Regions from separate parts of the Alteromonas sp. M12 genome, predicted to be linked through region 2. Evidence: predicted binding sites of a transcription regulator. Region 2 holds the regulator's gene; each other region holds the start of a gene.
The links. Region 2 encodes MetJ, which represses methionine synthesis genes. Its sites were predicted from a motif close to TAGACGTCTAGACGTCTA; they were not measured.
Positions count from the first base shown of each region.

Region 1: a site for MetJ is predicted at 1,290-1,307, ahead of thrA (bifunctional aspartate kinase/homoserine dehydrogenase I). Genes of this name have one in related genera too.
Region 3: a site for MetJ is predicted at 716-733, ahead of metK (methionine adenosyltransferase). Genes of this name have one in related genera too.

Region 1 covers NZ_CP144164.1:1,009,993-1,012,275, forward strand. The annotation lists gene VUI23_RS04260 (MarR family transcriptional regulator) at 1-56, shown strand, start outside; gene VUI23_RS04265 (universal stress protein) at 512-922, opposite strand; gene thrA (bifunctional aspartate kinase/homoserine dehydrogenase I) at 1,531-2,283, shown strand, end outside.
Region 2 covers NZ_CP144164.1:4,390,805-4,393,087, reverse strand. The annotation lists gene metF (methylenetetrahydrofolate reductase) at 3-893, opposite strand; gene metJ (met regulon transcriptional regulator MetJ) at 1,082-1,399, shown strand; gene VUI23_RS18870 (hydroxymethylglutaryl-CoA reductase) at 1,638-2,283, shown strand, end outside.
Region 3 covers NZ_CP144164.1:1,052,273-1,054,555, reverse strand. The annotation lists gene tkt (transketolase) at 1-484, opposite strand, end outside; gene metK (methionine adenosyltransferase) at 834-1,979, shown strand; gene VUI23_RS04460 (hypothetical protein) at 2,059-2,283, opposite strand, start outside.

The DNA of each region.
Region 1 (2,283 bases), 1.6 Mb from region 2:
AAGAAGTCGCGAACTTCATTGAGCTGGCTAAAAAGTTTAAAAGTAACTTGAAATAAATGATATCTAGCCAAGTCCGCATAGAACAAGACGCAGGAATGCAAAGATAATTGCCAGAATGCAAAAGGCCAGCAAATTTGAAGTGACCCCATTAAGTTGGACTCATTTCTAAGCGGCAATCAAGGCCTGATTTCGATATTGTATCGGACTAAGGCCTTTCAAATTAGCAAAGGTGTCGTTAGATTAACTTTTCAAACGACGACGGCTTGCACCTATACCTGCAAGTCTATTTGAGTGTTAGGCAAATGCTCGGCAGTGCGGCATTGTTCGAAGCTGAAGTGCTATTCGGTTACCTAATATAATAATGGATACCATGCCTCCCTAAACCAGCTTCCTTGTTATTAACAAGATTGCCAAACGAATAAAGCAAAGTGATGGTAATCATTTATCAGATTATACATTTATTGTTACCTGCGAACTCGCAGGTAACAATGGCTAGAATGTAAATTCGCGCTTATTTGATGGATTTTGCGATTCTTACTAAAGAAACATCGCAATCGGCATAGTTAGCGACGCCATTAGCGGTAGAACCGATTAATGCTTGAATGCCTTTTTTAGAATGAGTTCCTAGCATAATCAAGTCTGCTTTTCTTTTGATGGCTTCATTGCATATCAATTCATAAGGTTTACCTACCTTAATAATGCGATTCTTTTTAGGAATATTGAAGTCTGCACATAATTCTTCAATTTTTGGCGATATTTTGTCCTTCAATTCTTTCTGGTAATCCTTGGGCAATAACTTGTAAGGTAATACATGCATAACAATTAATTTGCTGCCGTAAAGACCTGCCATCTCAGCTGCTTTGGCTAATACGAGTTTTCCTTCTGTGGATGCTTCGATAGCACATAGGATAGTTTTATACATAATTGCTCCTTATTTGTTATCAATGTGAAGTCTTTCTAGTTCCTTATATTACTCACAATATAACTGTAAATATATGATGTAAATCAATATTAGCTAGTATTTGGGGCAGTGCTTAGAATACAACTAAAATTCGTTCAACGATAAATACCCATTGCTGGAGAAGAGAGCCATAACGCTTCTCATCTGCAGCGGACTGTACAAGGCTAATATGAATGCTGTGATTGTTCCAAATCTGGATTAAATATTAGGGTGGGTTATTTATTTGACCGAATATGGGAGAAAAGCCCTATTCAATCCATTTAATTCTACCTTAGAGTAAATAGATCAGTATAAAACAATAACAAATCTCCCTTTGACGGTTGACATATAGACGTCTATACGGCAAATTGAACCCCATGAAAACAATAATAAGCACCATCGGCATGATTATGATTACCACCTCAAATGAGTTGGTCGCTGGCTAGTGCGTAAAGAAATTTAAAAAAGCCCGCGACTCAAGCGGGCTTTTTGTTATTTACAGCAAAATTATATGCCACATTCACATGGTTGAAGTGCGAAATTAAAATGCGAATCTAAAGCAGCGGAACAGAAGTAAACAGGAGCAATAAATGAAGGTGTTGAAATTTGGTGGCTCTTCAATGGCTGACGCTAAACGGTATTTGTCAGTTAAAGACATCAGCTTAGCGAGCCATGAAGAAAACGGTGCAGCAGTGGTTCTATCAGCTCCCAAAGGGGTGACAAATGCATTGTCGTTGTTGTGTGAACAAGCAAGTGCGGGAAGCGACTTTGGCGAATTGTATGCCAAATTAGAAATGACATTAAATGGTATTGCCAGCGATTTAGCAGCCCAATTGCCTGCTTTTCGTAAAGCTCGTTTGAGCGGCTTTATTGACACGATTTTAGTCGAGTTGAAACAGCATTTAGATGGCATTCAGTTATTGCGTTGTGCTCCAGACCAAATTACCGCCAAAATTTTAAGTATGGGCGAATATGTGAGTGTGAATATTTTCAGTGAAATATTGAACTCCCTTGGCCAGAAAAACCACATTATTGATCCTGTAGATTACATTGTTGCCGAAGGTGAATATTTAGATAGTATCGCCGATGTTGCAGTGAGCAAAGCGCGCTTCTCGGATTTTGTTTACGATAAATCTGAAATCTTGATTATGCCAGGTTTTGTAGCGGTAAACGCCGAAGGCGAGAAAGTGACACTTGGACGCAATGGTTCAGACTATTCCGCCGCCATTCTTGCGGCCTGCTTAGACGCGGAATGTTGTGAAATATGGACCGATGTTGATGGGGTTTACAATGCGGATCCTAATCAAGTAGATGGTGCCGTGTTACTAGACAAACTAACCTAT
Region 2 (2,283 bases):
GTTTATCCGTTTTGTGCACGAACGCCTAATAAATGACAAATTGCGTAGCTTAATTCACTTCTGTTTAGAGTATAAAAATGGAAGTCTCGTATTCCTTCTTTGGCTAATACTTTGACTGTATCCATTGCGATGCTTGCACCCATTAGATTTCGAGTTGTCTGATCGTCTTGAGCTAAGCCATCGTACATTTTGTGTAACCAGTTAGGTACGTGCACGTTGGTAAATCCGGCAAAGCGTTTAAGAGTTTGATAATTTGTCACAGGTAATATGCCCGGTACAATATCTAAATCTATACCGGCCGCCGCAGCACGGTCTCGAAAGCGTAAAAATACCTCTGCATCAAAGAAAAATTGACTAATTGCTTGGGTGGCTCCTGCTTCCGCTTTACGTTTCAGGTTAAGCAAATCGAACTGTGCATTGGGCGCTTCAGGATGTTTCTCAGGATAAGCTGCAACAGAAATATCAAAATCGGCTACGTCTTTTAGCAAAGCGACTAAGTCTGATGCGTACATTTCGGTTTTTTCAGTACCTGCTGGTAGATCGCCTCTTAGTGCAACGATTCGTCTAATACCTGACTGCCAATAATCTTTGGCTATCTGGATTAGCTCTTCTCTACCTGCGTCTACGCATGTTAAATGGGGGACAGCTGGCACACCAGTTTCACTTTGAATCCGTTTAACCACGTCATGAGTCCGGTCTCTTTCACCACTGTTGGCACCATAAGTTACCGACATATAGGCTGGCTTCAATGGCGCTAGACGCTCAACTGATTTCCAAAGTGTTTGTTCCATTTGTTCCGTTTTAGGCGGGAAAAATTCAAAAGAAACATTGATATCGCTTAACTCAGACAGCGATTGATTTAGCGACTCAATACCTTGTGCGTAAGAGACCATGCTGTACTCCAATATGTAAAATAATAATAATACCAATCTATTTTCTGTTAGTACTTTTACGTACAATTTGGTATTAGCCGTTTAGACGTCTAAACTAAACTGAGAATGATAAGCCGTCAAGATGTTTAGACATCTAATAGACTTGAGGTTAGACTTTCATCTTATAAGAAAGATAAAAGAGCAACAGTATGGCAAAGTGGAACGGAAAATACATACATCCCTACGCTGAACACGGTAAAAAAAGTGAACTCGTAAAAAAAGTAACAGTTTCAATCCCGTTAAAGGTTTTGAAGGTCCTTACGGATGAGCGAACTCGTCGACAGGTAAATAATTTAAGGCATGCAACAAATTCAGAGCTGTTGTGTGAGGCTTTCTTGCACGCTTTTACTGGACAGCCACTCCCTGACGATGACGATCTTCGCAAAGACAATCCCAATCGAATTCCCAAAGAGGCTCGAGAGTTAATGGAAGCGATGGGTCTAGAAGTGAAGGAAATTGACGACTGATCAGAGTTAGGCGCTACACTAACTATGTTATGCTTTCAATTGCATCAATCCACAATTGTAAAATCCCATTATTGGTGCAAAAATAGTCAAGATTCGAGTGAGTTTCATGATTTATTCATCTTTGTGCATTATTCTCGCTTTGGCAGGTAGATTGCATTAAGAACATTAGCTGTTTAATTGAAAATTAATTAAGTGAATAAATAGTCATATAAATATCGCCAATTGAGGACAAGTTAACATGGTAAAAACACCGCGTATCCCGCGCAATACAATGAATGATCATAGTCTCGAGTGGGCTCAGAAGCGTCGTGAATACCTTACCGAACAAACAGGCACGGAACTGCCACATACTGGGCATTTTTCTATCGACCCAGAAGCGCTCCCTGGAAATATTGAAAATTTCATAGGTGTCGTGCAGATGCCAGTCGGAATTGCCGGTCCTGTTCAGGTGAATGGTGAATATGCGAATGGCTTATTTCATGTACCCTTAGCGACAACTGAAGGTACTTTAGTTGCAAGTTATAGCCGAGGCATGCGAGTTATAAATGAGTGTGGTGGCGTCAATACGACAGTTGTTGAACAGTTTATGCAACGAGCCCCCGCGTTTATTTTTGCCAACGCTAGAGAAGCTCGTGAATTCGGCAAGTGGATAGATGAACACTTCTTAGAAATTAAAGCGGCAGCTGAAACAACGACTAGTATTGGTAAGTTAGAACACATCATGCAGTGGTCTGTTTCAAAAACACGTTACTTACGTTTTAACTACACCACTGGCGATGCCGCTGGTCAAAATATGGTGGGTAAAGCAACCCTTGCTGCTTGCGAATGGATAGTGGCGAATTATCCTGAAAAGTGTGAATACCTATTATCGGGCAATATGGATA
Region 3 (2,283 bases), 1.7 Mb from region 2:
CCCCTTCCATCAAACAACCATCACCTAAAAAGCAATAGGTGAAATGATCAACAATATCAAACTCAGGTTGATTAAATTGTGCTGCTAACATTTTTTCAGCGATTGCCATACCAACAGCGTTACTAATACCTTGTCCTAAAGGACCGGTAGTGGTTTCAACTCCAGGTGCGTAGCCATACTCTGGGTGACCTGGAGTCCTTGAATGCAATTGACGAAAGTTTTTTAATTCTTCAATTGGCAAGTCGTAACCGGTTAGATGCAACAAAGAATAGATCAACATCGAGCCATGACCATTAGACAACACGAAGCGGTCACGGTTAGCCCATTTCGGGTTAGCTGGATTGTGGTGCATAAAATCACTCCACAATACTTGTGCAATATCAGCCATTCCCATTGGTGCTCCGGGGTGACCTGAATTAGCTTGTTGTACCGCATCCATTGATAAAGCGCGAATGGCATTGGCTAGTTCTCGACGTGAAGGCATGGTGTCTCCTGCTATAAATAATTGCCTAAAAGCATGCTCAACGCCTAACTAAATTGGCTATGACATTGATTAATTTGCTTGTATTCATTTTGGGGTTGAACATTTTCCACCAGCCATCGCCGAACTGCAACGCTTATTCATTATTGATTATGCTTTTTTTGGTTATGTTCTATTCCTTTTCTGGTAATTCACGTACATACAAGTGGAAACCATTCTGAACATATAGCCATTTGGACGTCTAGACGGAAAGACTGGTATTTTAGAAAATAATGATTAGAATGCAACTATTGCCGATAAGAAATCACTTTTGGCGTGAATCTATTAAGCGAATTCAAGAAAGGAAAAACACATGACATCACATCTTTTTACTTCAGAGTCTGTTTCTGAGGGGCACCCAGACAAAATTGCAGATCAAATCTCTGATGCAGTGTTAGATGCCATTTTAACCCAAGACCCTAAAGCCCGTGTGGCTTGTGAGACATTTGTCAAAACCGGAATGGTACTTGTGGGTGGTGAAGTGACCACCTCGGCTTGGGTAGACATTGAAGAATTGACACGCAAAACCGTTCGCGAAATTGGCTATACCCACTCAGATATGGGTTTTGACGCAGATTCATGTGCAGTGCTCAACGCCATAGGTAAACAGTCACCAGATATTAATCAAGGTGTTGATCGTAGTCGTCCAGAAGAGCAAGGTGCGGGAGATCAAGGCTTGATGTTTGGCTATGCCAGTGATGAAACCGATGTTTTAATGCCTGCGCCAATTACTTATTCCCATCGTCTGGTAAAACGTCAGGCAGAAGTCAGAAAAAACAACTCGTTGCCTTGGTTGCGCCCTGATGCCAAAAGCCAAGTCACTTTTATCTATGAAAATAATCAACCTGTCGGCATAGACGCAGTTGTATTGTCAACTCAACATTGTGACTCAATCAGTACTGCTGATTTGCAAGAAGCCGTTATGGAAGAAATTATCAAACCCGTGCTGCCTGAAAAGTGGTTGTCTGCCAAAACAAAATTTTTAATTAACCCAACAGGTCGATTTGTTATTGGTGGTCCAATGGGTGACTGTGGATTGACTGGTCGTAAAATAATAGTCGACACTTATGGCGGCATGGCCCGTCATGGTGGTGGCTGTTTCTCAGGAAAAGATCCCTCTAAAGTTGATCGTTCAGCGGCTTACGCCGGTCGTTATGTGGCTAAGAATATAGTCGCAGCAGGGTTAGCTAAACGTTGTGAAATCCAAGTTTCTTATGCAATTGGCGTAGCCGAACCAACATCAATTAGCATTGAAACTTTTGGTACTGGTGTTATCTCAGATCAAAAACTCACCGATTTAGTAAGAGCTAATTTTGACCTTCGTCCTTATGGCCTAATAAAAATGCTCGATCTTGAACGTCCTATCTATCAAGCGACAGCTGCTTACGGTCACTTTGGCCGCGAAGAGTTTCCTTGGGAAGCGACAGATAAAGCTGAGCAATTGAAGGCTGCACTATAAATTAATTAGACATCATATGATGATTAGTTAAACTCAAAATAGCGTCTTTTAGACGCTATTTTTGTTTTAACAGATATTGTTAATCAATAATTTGACAATAATCAGAATTCACCAAAATCATATGCACTTTATTGGCCATCCGAACTCGTACGCATTCCCCCTCATCAGCTGGGAAGTAATCTAAAACCACAACTAAATACTCACCGTCAGTTGCGGTGAGATGGTACTCGAACCCTCTACTAGGGCCCTCTTCAATACTGGTGAGCAATCCACCGAAGAAAGCACCAATTAGTGCACCTGCAAG